Regions from separate parts of the Alcaligenes sp. Marseille-Q7550 genome, predicted to be linked through region 2. Evidence: predicted binding sites of a transcription regulator. Region 2 holds the regulator's gene; the other holds the start of a gene.
What was found. The regulator NrdR, encoded in region 2, represses ribonucleotide reductase genes. The targets are predictions, from matches to a motif close to CACNANATNTNGTG.
Positions count from the first base shown of each region.

Region 1: ACWPWO_RS01590 (ribonucleoside triphosphate reductase) is a predicted target of NrdR. The motif match lies at 3,576-3,589, and genes of this name have one in related genera.

Region 1 covers NZ_CBCOPU010000001.1:334,566-341,075, forward strand. Annotated here, with positions in the region: gene ubiV (ubiquinone anaerobic biosynthesis protein UbiV) at 1-155, shown strand, start outside; gene ubiT (ubiquinone anaerobic biosynthesis accessory factor UbiT) at 273-716, shown strand; gene ACWPWO_RS01580 (anaerobic ribonucleoside-triphosphate reductase activating protein) at 713-1,468, opposite strand; gene nrdD (anaerobic ribonucleoside-triphosphate reductase) at 1,465-1,662, opposite strand; gene ACWPWO_RS01590 (ribonucleoside triphosphate reductase) at 1,790-3,538, opposite strand; gene ACWPWO_RS01595 (cytochrome P450) at 3,706-4,107, opposite strand; gene ACWPWO_RS01600 (hypothetical protein) at 3,990-4,862, opposite strand; gene ACWPWO_RS01605 (HIT family protein) at 5,015-5,476, opposite strand; gene trpC (indole-3-glycerol phosphate synthase TrpC) at 5,473-6,273, opposite strand; gene trpD (anthranilate phosphoribosyltransferase) at 6,270-6,510, opposite strand, start outside.
Region 2 covers NZ_CBCOPU010000002.1:838,400-844,909, forward strand. Annotated here, with positions in the region: gene ACWPWO_RS13360 (riboflavin synthase) at 72-695, opposite strand; gene ribD (bifunctional diaminohydroxyphosphoribosylaminopyrimidine deaminase/5-amino-6-(5-phosphoribosylamino)uracil reductase RibD) at 751-1,893, opposite strand; gene nrdR (transcriptional regulator NrdR) at 1,908-2,369, opposite strand; gene glyA (serine hydroxymethyltransferase) at 2,406-3,653, opposite strand; gene ACWPWO_RS13380 (YbhB/YbcL family Raf kinase inhibitor-like protein) at 3,835-4,470, opposite strand; gene tyrS (tyrosine--tRNA ligase) at 4,490-5,716, opposite strand; gene ACWPWO_RS13390 (peptidoglycan DD-metalloendopeptidase family protein) at 5,960-6,510, shown strand, end outside.

The DNA.
Region 1 (6,510 bases), on a different contig from region 2:
TCCTGAGGCTTTACCGCGATGTCGCGGACGGGCGCCAGGCCAGCACGGTCGCGCATGAGCAACTGCTGGAGCTGTTGCCGGCCAGCGCCTGCAATGGCTTCTGGCACGGCCGGCCGGGCCTGGACATGGTTTCGCCCGCGTCCGAACGTTTCTGAGCGCGCCTTCGCATTGTCCGCAAAGCTTGAGTCCTTCACCATTCGGAGTCCTGGAGTTCTGACGATGAACGCTTCTTCTTCGCCCACCCCGCGAGTCCCAGCCCCCTGGCTGGCCTCTTGCAACGCCTGCCGCGCTGGCCCGGTTCCCGGGCGCTGACCAGCGCCCTGAATCTGCTGATGGCGCCTCACCTGCCTGCCGACACCTGTCAGCGGCTGGAGGGGCGACGCCTGCGGCTGCAAGTGGTCGATGCGCGGCTGGAATTCGACTACACCTGGCGCAACGGCGCTTTCCAGCCCTTGGCGAGCGGCGGCCCGGCGCCGGACCTGACCTTGCGCGCCGATGTCTGGGACTTTTATCAACTGCTGCAACGCGGCGAGGACCCGGACACCTTGTTCTTCAACCGGCGCCTGGTGATAGAAGGCGATACCGAGCTGGGCCTGATGGTCAAGAACACCCTGGACTCGCTGGATCCGGGCGTCCTGCAGCCGCGCGCCGTGCTGCGGCAGGCGTGGGCCGTCTTGCGGCGCGGCCCCCTGCCGCGCCGGAGCCTGAGAGCCTAGGCGCGCCGCACTTCAAAAGAAGGAAACAATCCGGCCAGCGTCCGGATGAGGGCGTCTCCGGGGTAGGCGCCCAGCGCCTTTCCGCTGTCATTCAAGGCGGCGTCCTGGCAGCCTTGCGCACGAAATACCTGCAGGGCGTAGCGCCGCACGCCCAGATCATGCAGGCGGCGACCCAGCGACAGCAGCGCGTCGGGGCTGTGCAAGCGAGGATGTATGGTGCTGCGGCATTCGAAGTCGACGTTGTGCTCCAGCAGGATATCCAGGCTGGCTTGCGCGGCGACGCCGCTGCCTTGGACCCGCGTGATCGCGTCATAGTCCTGAAAGCCCGCTTTCACATCCAGGCCCACCCAATCCGTCCAGGGCAGCACTTCGCGCAGGCGGCGCGGATGCGTGCCGCCCGTATGCAATCCGATCTTGAAGTCCAGGTCGCGCACGGCGCGCATGGCCGCGCCCAGGGCAGGGTCCATGGTGGGCTCGCCGCCGCTGAAGACGACCGCGTCCAGCATGCCGGCGCGGCGGCGCAGGAAGTCCAGGATGGTTTCCCAGTCCAGAGGACTGTCCGAAGTGCGTTCCTGCAGATGAGGGTTGTGGCAGTAGCCGCAACGCCAGGGGCAGCCTTGCACGAAGATCACCGCCGCCAGGCGGCCGGGGTAGTCGGTCGCGGTAAAGGGGACGAAGCCGCCCACCTTCAGGCGCGCCGCCGCCCCGGAGGGAGCGGGAGCGGCGGGGCCGGTGCAAAGGCGCGTGGTCATGCCGTGCGCGGTTCGGGGTTCAGGCCGGCGCGCTGTTCGGTGAAGTAGCGCCGCTCATGGAATTCGCCTTGCTTGCCGATGTTGAACGAGGACATGGGGCGGTGGTAGCCCATGACCCGCGTCCAGATTTCGCAAGGCTGGCGTTCGGCGTCATCGAGGGTGAACGTGGTGTCTGTGAACGTGGTGTCTGTCATGGAAAGCTCCTGGTGAGAATCCGGGCCGGGCCACGGAAGAATGGAAAGTCGGTGTGCCGCTTGGCGCCTTCATTCTGCATGGCAAGGCAATGGCCGGCAGCGTGAGGATGGGCGGGCGCGATGGCGCTCATGGTTCGTGCCGGCAGGCGGCCTGCTTGCGCGCCAGGATGTCCGCATCGCAATGCGGGCAGAACTCGTGCTTGCCGGGCAGGTAGCCATGCTTGGGGCAGATGGAGAAGGTGGGAGTGACCGTGATGTAGGGCAGGGAGAAGCGGCTCAGCGCCCTTTGCACCAGGGTGCGGCAGGCGTCGGCGGTGGACAGCGGTTCGGTCATGTACAGGTGCAGCACGGTGCCGCCCGTGTATTTGCGCTGCAGTTCGTCCTGGCGTTCCAGCGCCTCGAAGGGGTCGTCGGTGAAGCCCACCGGCAACTGCGAGGAGTTGGTGTAATAGGGCATGTCCGGCGTGCCGGCCTGCAGGATGTCCGGCCAGCGGGCCCGGTCTTCCTTGGCAAAGCGATAGGTGGTGCCTTCGGCGGGCGTGGCTTCCAGGTTGTACATATGGCCGGTGCTTTCCTGGAACTGGATCATGCGGGCGCGTACGTGATCCAGCAGGCGCACGGCGAAGGCGTGCCCCCAGGGCGTGGTCAGGTCGTGCTCGTCGCCGGTGAAGTTGCGGATCATTTCGTTGATGCCGTTCACGCCCAGGGTGGAGAAGTGGTTGCGCAAGGTGCCCAGGTAGCGCCGGGTGTAGGGGAACAGGCCCTGGTCCATGTGCTCCTGGATGACGCGGCGCTTGATCTCCAGGCTGTCGCGGCCCAGCTCGAGCAACTGGTCCAGGCGGGCGAAGAGGCCCTCGGCGTCGCCGCGATGCAGATAGCCCAGGCGCGCGCAATTGATGGTGACCACGCCCGGCGAGCCGGTCTGCTCGGCCGAGCCGAACAGGCCGTTGCCGCGTTTGAGCAGTTCGCGCAGATCCAGTTGCAGGCGGCAGCACATGGAGCGGATCATGTTGGGCTTGAGCTCGGAATTGATGAAGTTCTGGAAGTAGGGCAGGCCGTACTTGGCGGTCATCTCGAACAGGCGCTGCGCGTTGGGGCTGTGCCAGTCGAAATCCGCCGTGATGTTGTAGGTGGGGATGGGAAAGGTGAAGGCGCGCCCGCGTGCATCGCCCTGGGTCATGACCTCGATGTAGGCGCGGTTGATCATGTCCATCTCGCGCTGCAGCTCGCCGTAGCAGAAGGGCATTTCCTCGCCGCCGATGACCGGCGCCTGCGCGCGCAGATCTTCGGGGCAGGTCCAGTCGAAGGTCAGATTGGTGAAGGGCGTCTGCGTGCCCCAGCGGGACGGCACGTTCAGGTTGTAGATCAGCTCCTGCATGCATTGCAGCACCTGGGCGTAGTCCATGGCATCCTTGCGCACGAAGGGCGCCATATAGGTGTCGAAAGAGCTGAAGGCCTGGGCGCCGGCCCATTCGTTCTGCAAGGTGCCCAGGAAATTCACGATCTGGCCCACGGCGCTGGACATGTGGCGGGGAGGCGCGGACTCGATCTTGCCGGGCACGCCGTTCAGGCCTTCGGTGAGCAGCATGCGCAGCGACCAGCCGGCGCAGTAGCCCGAGAGCATGTCCAGGTCGTGGATGTGCAGGTCCGCCTGGCGGTGGGCCTGGCCTATGGTCTCGGGGTAGACGTAGCTGAGCCAGTAGTTGGCGATCATCTTGCCCGAGGTGTTCAGGATCAGGCCGCCCAGCGAGTAGCCCTGGTTGGCGTTGGCGTTGACCCGCCAGTCCTGGCGGTCCAGGTATTCGGTGACGGAACGGATGATGTCGATCTGCGGCACGGGCCTGGCCAGGGTGTCGGGGGCGGACCTGTCGTTCATGATGAATCCTATATATAGTGCATGGATAGATGCTAGGCACTATATGTAGTGCTTTCAAGTCGCTTCCCGGTTTTTTTGCTCCAGGCTTGATCCAGGTTAATTCCAAGCGGCGGACGAGGCGGCTTGGCCGGCATCGCCCGCCGTCGGGGCCTCAGGCCTGTGCCGGCTCAAGGGGACGGCGTGCGCTGCAGCCGCAGCGGGACCGTCTCGAACCCGCCTTCAGGATAGGTGGCGTAGCGCGGGCGGTGGCCTGGCTCGGGCAGGAAGGAGTCCGTGGCCGCCAGCAGGGCCTGGATGATGCTTTCCAGTTCCATGCGTGCGAGCCCCGCGCCCGGGCAGGCGTGGATCCCGGCGCCGTACAGCAGGTTCAGGGCCGGATCGCGGTCCAGCCGGAACTCGTCCGGATCGCCGAACACGGCTTCGTCCCGGTTGGCGCTGGCCCACAGCAAGGTCAGGCGCGCGCCGGCAGGCACCCGCGTGCCGGAGACATCCACCTCGCGAGTAGTCTTGCGGCGGTTGGCCACCAGGGGCGTGCGAATGCGCAGGATTTCGTCATTGGCGCGGCGCACGTCCCCGGGGTGGCGGCGCAGGTGTTCCTGCAGATCCGGATGCGCGGCAAGGTAGTGGGCGATGATGCCCACGCTGGCGGCGATGGTGCCCAGTTCGCCCACGGTCCAGTTGCGCAGGATGCTGGTGATCTCGGTTTCTGCAGCGGCGTGCCGTTTATGGTTTCGCGCAGCAGGCGCGAGGTGGCGTCCTGGCCGGGCGGATCGGCGCGGCGAAAGTCCGCCAGTACGCGGGCCAGCAGTTCCTCGAAATCCTGGGCGACCTGGGCCGTGGCTTGCGGGTCGCCCGAGCGGGTGGCCTCGTTCTTGCGCCGCACCCATTGCCGCAATGGTTCGTGCAGGCTGTCGGGCCAGCCCATGAAGGCGCATTGCATGCGCAGCGCGAAAGGGTGAGCCAGCGCGCTCATGAGGTCCGCCACGCCGTCCTGCGGCAGCGCGGCGATGCACTGCGCGCTGATGCGGCGACAGGCGGGCAGGAATTGCGCCAGGCGCCCGGCGCTGAAGTAGGGCTCGATCAGGCGGCGGTAGGCGCCATGCTCGGGCGGATCCATGCTGTTGGGGACGGAACGATGGCGGGAGGCCTGGTTGCTGAAGGTGTCGTGGTCCAGCAGCAGGCGCAGGGCGTCGGCGTGCCGGAACACGGCATACTGCAGGGCGTCGTCGCGGGCGACGGGGCAGCGGCGGCGCTGCGCATCGTAATGGACCAGAGGGTCGGCCGTCGCGTCGACGGGCGCGGTCCAGCTGTGGTGCAGGGGCATGAAGGCACCTCGTCAGTAGAACGCGGATTCCGGGCGAAATCCGAATTCACTGTAGCACCTTGATACAGGCTTCTTCGCCAGCCACCCTGCCGGCCAAATAGTTATTGCTTGAACAATGCTGGCGGCGAAGTACGCGGCCTGAGGCCAGAGCCTCAGCCGGCTGCGAGACGCGTTTGCAGCACCTGTTGCAGGTGACGATGGCAGGCGGGCAATTGCGCCAGCAGCGCGTCCCGGCGCCGGCTCCAGGCCTGGGCCTGTTCCGGCGTGCGCTGCGGGGCGGGCGACCAGGCCGAATCGGGAAAGAGCGGATCATCCGTCCAGCGGGGGATCAGGTGCCAGTGCAGGTGCGGCACCTGGTTGCCGAACTGGGCCAGGTTGATCTTGGCCGGCTGCAGATGTTCGCGCAGGACGGTCTCCACCAGGTACACCGCTTCCATCAAAAGTTCGCGCTGCGGTCCGGGCAGGTCCGTCATTTCGGCGACGTGATCCTGCCAGATGACGCGCGTGTAGCCCGGAAAGGGGCTGTCGGCGACTTCCAGCACGTGCAGCCCGGCGCCCGACCACAGCACCTGGCCGGGTTCGAGCGCGCACAGGGGGCAGCCCGCCCGCTTCATGCGGGCTGGCCGAAGAACAGGTTCTGCAGGGCCACGCCGGGATCGGGCTCGCGCATGAAGGCTTCGCCCACCAGGAAAGCCTGCACGTCGTGTTCGCGCATCAGGGCGACGTCCTCGACCGTGTGGATGCCGCTTTCGGTCACCACGCGCTTGCCGGCGGGGATGAAGGGCAGCAGGTCCAGGGTGTTGCGGGTGCTGGTCTCGAAGGTGCGCAGGTTGCGGTTGTTGATGCCCAGCAGGGTGGTCTGCATGTCCAGCGCCGTGTCCAGCTCCGCGCGATCGTGCACTTCCACCAGCACATCCATGCCCAGCTCCTGGGCCACGGCTTCGTATTCCTTGAGCTGCTGGGGGCTGAGCGCGGCCACGATCAGCAGGATGCAGTCCGCGCCCAGCGCGCGGGCGTGGATGATCTGGTAGGGATCGATGATGAAATCCTTGCGCAGCACCGGCAGGGCGCAGGCGGCGCGCGCCTGGCGCAGGTGGTCGTAGGCGCCCTGGAAATACTGCACGTCCGTCAGCACGGACAGGCAGGCGGCGCCATGCGCGGCGTAGCTGGAGGCGATCTCGGTGGGGTTGAAGTCGCTGCGGATCACGCCCTTGGACGGCGAGGCTTTCTTGACCTCGGCGATGATGGCGGGCTTGCCCTGGGCGATCTTGTCTTCGATGGCGCTGGCAAAGCCGCGCAGGTCGTTCCGGTTCTTCGCTTCGCGCAGCACGTCCGATTCGCTGCGCAGTTGGCGGGCGGTGGCGACTTCTGCTTTCTTGGTGTCGAGGATCTTGGCCAGAATGTCGTTCATGCGTTTAACTTCCTTGTATAGGAGCAGAATTGTTCGAGTTTTTCTCGGGCTGCGCCATTGGCGATGGTTTCGAAGGCCAGCTTCAGGCCGGCTTCGATGGAGTCCGTGCGGTTGGCCGCATAAATGGCCAACCCGGCATTGAGGCCAACAATATCACGAGCCGTCCCCTCCTGGTTATTGAGGGCTTCCATGATGAGGGCGGCCGATTCTTCGCGGCTGCTCACGCGTATGCTGCGA
Region 2 (6,510 bases):
CAAATAACAGGGCGCGTCTGCGTCATGAACAGCCGCCCCCGGGCGGAAAGCGGCCTTCGTGCCGGCGAGCGTCAGCCGCGTTGCTGCAGGCTGAACATGCGCTCCACGTAACGGGCGATGGTGTCCACTTCCAGATTGACTCGGCTGCCGGCGCGCAGGTTCTTCAAGGTCGTGGCCTGCACGGTATGCGGGATCGGGTTGGTGCGGATCTCGCAACCCTGCGCGTTGTCCTCGACCTGGTTCACGGTCAGGCTCACGCCGTTGACGGTGACCGAGCCCTTGTAGGCGAAATAGCGCGCCATATCCACCGGCGCCTGGATGCGCAGGTCCCACGATTCTCCGATAGGCTCGAAATGGCTGACCGTGCCCACGCCGTCCACGTGGCCCGAAACGATGTGGCCGTCCAGGGAGTCGCCCAGGCGCAGCGCGTGCTCCAGGTTGACTTCGCCGGGCTGGTCCAGCCCCACCGTACGGTTCAGGCTTTCGCGCGAGACGTCGACCACGAAGGAATTGTCGCCCAGTTCGACGGCCGTCATGCAGGCGCCCTGGATGGCGATGGAATCGCCCAGGCGCGCCTCGCCCGGGGGCGGGCCGCGGGCATCGATTTCCAGACGCACGCCGGCGTCCTCCTGGCCTTGCAGCAGGGGGGTGACTTTGGTGATTCGGCCTACGGCGGCCACGATACCTGTAAACACAATAAGCCTCTTGCAGAAAAAAGGGCGTCTTCGCCCCGCACCTTGCGGTGCGTGATCAATCGGAACGGTCTGCCCCGCCCACGGACTGCAGCAAGGCCGCCCAATGGTCGCGCTGGCGGGCCAGCAGGCGGGCATCCTGTCCCAGCAGGCGCAGATCGGTGAATTCAAACGGTTGCACGGCGTCCAGCCCCGACAGGGCGGCGATATCGGCCACGCCCCTGCCCTGGCCCAGGACCTTGGGCGCCACGTACATCAGCAGCTGGTCCACCACGCCGGCGTCCAGCAAGGCGCCGGACAAGGTCGCCCCCGCCTCGGCGTGCACTTCATTGACCTGCTGCCCCGCCATCCAGTCCAGCACGGCGTGCACATCCACATGGCCGTCGCGCAGGGGCATGTGGATGACTTGGGCGTTGCGCTCGGCCAGTTGCGCCTCGCGCTGCGGATCGCGGCGGTGGCTGAAGACCCAGCAGACCGAACCGTCGAGCAAGGCGGCCTGCGGAGCCAGCTTCAACTGCGTGTCCAGCACCGCCTTGATGGGCGGGCGCGGCGTGTCGACAGCCCGCACGTTCAGGCGCGGATTGTCGGCCTGCACCGTCCCTATGCCGGTCAGCACCACGCAGCTGCGCGCGCGCCAATGATGGCCGTCATCGCGCGCCTGCGGCCCGGTGATCCATTGGGACCGGCCGTCGGACAGGGCGCTGCGGCCATCCAGCGAGGCCGCCATCTTCAGCCACAGCCAGGGCCGGGAGCGGGTCATGCGGGCGAAGAAGCCCGCGTTGATTTCCAGCGCCTGCTCCACGCACAAGGGACCGTCCACAGCGATGCCGGCCTGCCGCAAGCGGGCCAGCCCCCGGCCCGCCACCAGCGGATTGGGATCGAGCATGGCCACGACCACCCGCGCCGGAGCGGCCGCGACCAACGCCTCGGCGCAAGGCGGCGTGCGGCCGTGATGACTGCACGGCTCCAGGGTGACATAGAAGGTCGCGCCGCGCACGTCCACGCCGCGCTCGCGGGCCTGGCGCAAGGCCATGACTTCCGCGTGCGGACCGCCCGCCTGCTGCGTGGCGCCGCTAGCCAGCAATTGGCCGTCGCGCACGATCAGGCAGGCGACGCGGGGATTGGGAGCGGTGATGTACAGCGACTGCCGGGCCAGCGCCAGAGCCTGCCGCATCCAGTCGTAGTCGTGTTGATCCAGCATGGCGGCAATCCGGTTCAGGACCGGCTGGGCTCGTTCATTTCGTCGATGGCCTGCACGAACTCGCGGATGTCCTTGAAGCTCTTGTAGACCGAGGCGAAACGCACATAGGCGACCTGGTCGAGCTGCTTGAGTTCGGCCATGACCAGCTCGCCGATAGTCTCGGAAGAGACCTCCCGTTCGCCGGTCAGCTGGAGTTTTTCCTCGATGCGCTGCACGGCGGCATCGACCTGCTGCATGGGTACGGGACGCTTGCGCAGCGCCACGCCCATGCTGGCGCGCAGGCGCGCGGGATCGAAATCCATGCGCGTGCCGTTGCGCTTGGCCACCACGGGCAGGCTCAGCTCCGAGCGTTCGTAGGTGGTGAAACGCCGTTCACAGGCCGAACACTTGCGCCGCCGCCGGATGGCGTCGCCTTCTTCGGTGATGCGGGAATCAATCACCTGGGTATCGACATGATGACAGAACGGACACTTCATTCAAGATCGCGGGCCTTGCGGCCCGCTCCGGGCTGATTATTTGGAGTACACGGGCAGCTTGGAGGTCAGCTCGTGCACGCGGCGGCGAACGTCGGCCAGCACGGCTTCGTCATGCGGGTTGTCCAGCACGTCGGCGATCAGGTGAGCCGTCTGCTCGGCCTCGGCTTCGGTGAAGCCGCGGGTAGTCATGGCAGGCGTTCCCAGGCGGATGCCGCTGGTGACGAAGGGCTTTTCGGGGTCGTTCGGAATGGCGTTCTTGTTGACCGTGATGTGGGCCTTGCCCAGGGCTTCTTCGGCCACCTTGCCGGTGATGCCCTTGGCGCGCAGGTCGACCAGCATCACGTGGCTTTCGGTACGGCCGGAGACGATGCGCAGGCCGCGCTCCACCAGGGTGCGGGCCAGGACATCGGCGTTCTTGACCACCTGGGCGGCGTAAGTCTTGAACTCGGGAGCCAGCGCTTCCTTGAAGGCTACGGCCTTGCCGGCGATGACGTGCATCAGCGGACCGCCCTGGATGCCGGGGAAGATGGCGGAGTTGATGGCTTTCTCGTGCTCGGCCTTCATCATGATGACGCCGCCGCGCGGACCGCGCAGGGACTTGTGCGTGGTGGAGGTGACGAAGTCGGCGTGCGGCACGGGGTTGGGATAGGCGCCGCCGGCGACCAGGCCGGCGTAGTGGGCGATGTCCACCATGAACAGCGCGCCGTTCTCATGGGCGATGCGGGCCATGCGCTCGAAATCGATGCGCAGCGCGTAGGCCGAAGCGCCGCCCACGATCAGCTTGGGCTTGTGCTCCTTGGCCAGTTGCTCCAGACGCTCGTAGTCGATTTCCTCGTCGGCGTTCAGGCCGTAGGACACGAAGTTGTACAGCTTGCCCGAGGCGTTCACGGGCGAGCCGTGCGTCAGGTGGCCGCCTTCGGCCAGGCTCATGCCAAGCACCGTGTCGCCGGGCTTGAGCACGGCCATGTACACGCCCTGGTTGGCCTGCGAGCCCGAGTTGGGCTGCACGTTGGCGGCCTCGGCGCCGAACAGTTCCTTCAGGCGGTCGATGGCCAGTTGCTCCACCACGTCCACGTATTCGCAACCGCCGCAGTAGCGCTTGCCGGGGTAACCCTCTGCATACTTGTTCGTCAGCTGCGTGCCCTGGGCTTGCATCACGGCTGGGCTGGTGTAGTTCTCAGAGGCGATCAGCTCGATGTGCTGCTCCTGGCGCACGTCTTCTTTCTGAATGGCGGCCCAGAGCTCGGGATCGACTTTGTCGAGAGTGGCAGAACGGTCAAACACGAGGGTTCCTAACGCTTAAGTGGAAGCAAACAAGAAAGCGACATTTTAGCGCGGATGCGGGCCGATCCGCCGCATCCGGCGGCTTTCACGCCGGAAACCACGCAAACCCGGGTAAAAAGCCGGGCGGAAGGAGGCGGGCTCAAGACAATATGAGCATTGCTCAACAAGCCCGCCGCTTGCGTCAGGATTGCTGGATCAGGCGCGGGTTGAGCGTATACAGCCCGGTGATGGACGCCTTGGCCAGGATGTGGCCCTCCATGGCGCGCAGCACGTCCTGGCCGGTGAAGCGGCCTTCCAGCGGCAGCTCGGCCACATCCAGCGCATAGACCGTGAACACGTAACGATGCGGCAGGGCGTCGTTCCAGGGCGGGCACGGGCCGTCGTAGCCGAAGTAGTCGCCGTTCATGTCGCGGTCGTTGGCGAACCAGCCGGTGTAGTCGTTGACGCCCTGGCGCGTGCCGTCCAGCGCCAGCGGGCCGGCCTTGCCCCTGGGCGTGATGCCCTTGGAGTACGAACCTTCGGCCAGCGTGGTGACGCTGGCGGACACATTGATCAGCACCCAGTGGAAGAAATCCACCCGGGGCAGATCCGCCGGCACTTCGCGCCCGGGCTGGTTGACGTCGTCCGGGCGGCTGGGGACGTCGGGGTCGTGGCAGATCACCACGTAGGACTGGGTCTGCTCGGGCGCGTCCGACCACTCCAGATGCGGATTGGCATTGCCCGCCAGGGCAACATGGGACTGGGCGTCGTACCGGCAGAAAGCCAGACGCTCGGGGATGACGCCCTGGTCCTGGAAAGAATCACTACGCAGTTTCATTGCAGACCTCCACAATCAATCAGCCGGTCAGGGTGACGCGGGCGAACTTGCGCTTGCCCACCTGCATCACGTAGCTGCCCGGCTCCAGTTGCAAACCTTTGTCGTCCACGCGCTCGCCGTCGATGCGCACGCCGCCCTGCTCCACGTTGCGCTGGGCCTCGCTGCCCGAGGCCACCAGGCCCGCTTCACGCAGGACCTTGAGCAGGGCCAACTGCCCGGCGACGGTGACTTCGGGCATGTCCTCGGGCATTTCGCCGCGGCGAAAGCGCGCCTCGAAGTTCTCCAGCGCCTGCTCGGCGGCCTTGGCGCTGTGACGGCCCGCGACGTTCTCCTGGGCCAGCTCCCCCTTGACGTCGCGCGGATTGCGGCCCTCTTCGATCTGGCGCCGCAGGCCGGCGATGTCCTCCAGGCTGCGGAAGGACAGCAGCTCGTAGTAGCGCCACATCAGGGTGTCCGAAATGGACATGAGCTTGCCGAACATGGAGTCCGGCGTTTCGCTGATGCCGATGTAATTGCCCTTGGACTTGGACATTTTCTCCACGCCGTCCAGGCCCACCAGCAGGGGCATGGTCAGGATGCACTGCTGCTCCTGGCCGTATTCTTTCTGCAGCTCCCGGCCCACCAGCAGGTTGAATTTCTGGTCCGTGCCGCCCAGTTCCAGGTCCGCCTTCAATTGGACCGAGTCGTAGCCCTGCAGCAGAGGGTAGAGGAACTCATGCACCGAGATGGGCTGGTTGGCCTTGAAACGCTTGGTGAAGTCGTCGCGCTCCATCATGCGGGCCACGGTATAGCGCGAAGCCAGCTGGATCATGCCGCGCGAACCCAGCTTGTCGCACCATTCGGAGTTGTAGCGCACTTCGGTGCGCTCGGGATCGAGCACCAGCGCGGCCTGATCGTAGTAGGTCTTGGCGTTGGTCACGACCTGCTCGGGGGTGAGCGGCGGCCGGGTGCTGTTGCGTCCGCTGGGGTCGCCGATGGTCGAGGTGAAGTCCCCGATCAGGAAGATGACGGTGTGCCCCAGGTCCTGGAGCTGGCGCATCTTGTTCAGCACCACCGTGTGCCCGAGATGGATGTCCGGCGCGGTGGGATCCAGGCCCAGCTTGATCCGCAGCGGCTGGCCGCTGGAACGGCTGCGCTCCAGCTTGCGCGCGAATTCGGATTCGACCAGCAATTCGTCGCAGCCGCGCTTGACAATGGCCAGGTCGGCAAGGACATCCGGGGAAAGGGGCTCTGATGGGAAAGACATAACGATCTGGTGACAAACTAATAAGTAAAAATGCTCGAAAAATGAAGCCTAATGCGCTAGGATAGCCTGCTATTGCGAGCCGCGCTTGAAATTCGGCAAGGATTCGTATCCCAACTTATCTTATCATTCCCGCGCAGGTCAGTTCGCCCGGGCAGGAATGCTTTTTGTCCGCCCAGTACTCACTGACCGCCGCCTGCTGGCAAGGGGGACAGTGACTCGTACGTCCATCAAGGCTCTGGTTTTATGTTCAGCAAAGGGAAACGCTCCTCCCCACCCCTTGACATCCACCAGCCTCGACCTCGTCGAGCTCCATTCATCCGCGCGGGACTGGTCGTCCTGGCCCTGGGTTCCTTCGCAGCCGCCGGCGCGCTGGCGGTCGTCATGCCCAGCAGCCCCGAGCCCCTGATCTACCAGGCGCGCACCGCCCTGCCCCTGCCGGCCGAGATGACAGTGCTGCAGACCCGGGACAGCCAGGCCTACGTCAGCGAAACCCGCATCCGCCGCGGCGACACGCTGGCCGCGCTGTTGCAGCGCATGAACATCAACGAGGAAGGCCTGCTGCAGTTCCTGACGCACGACAAGCAGGCGCGCTCCATTTACAAACTGTATCCCGGCCGCACCTTGCAGGCCGCCCTGGACGCCAACGGCAACCTGCTCTGGCTGCGCTACAAGCATACGCCCTACTCCGAGGAAGCGGGCGGCGGCGTGGCGCGCTGGCTGGAAGTGCGGCCCGACGGCGGCAAGGGCTTCACCGCCCAGGAACAGACCGACCAGGCCCACGCCCAGGTGCGGGT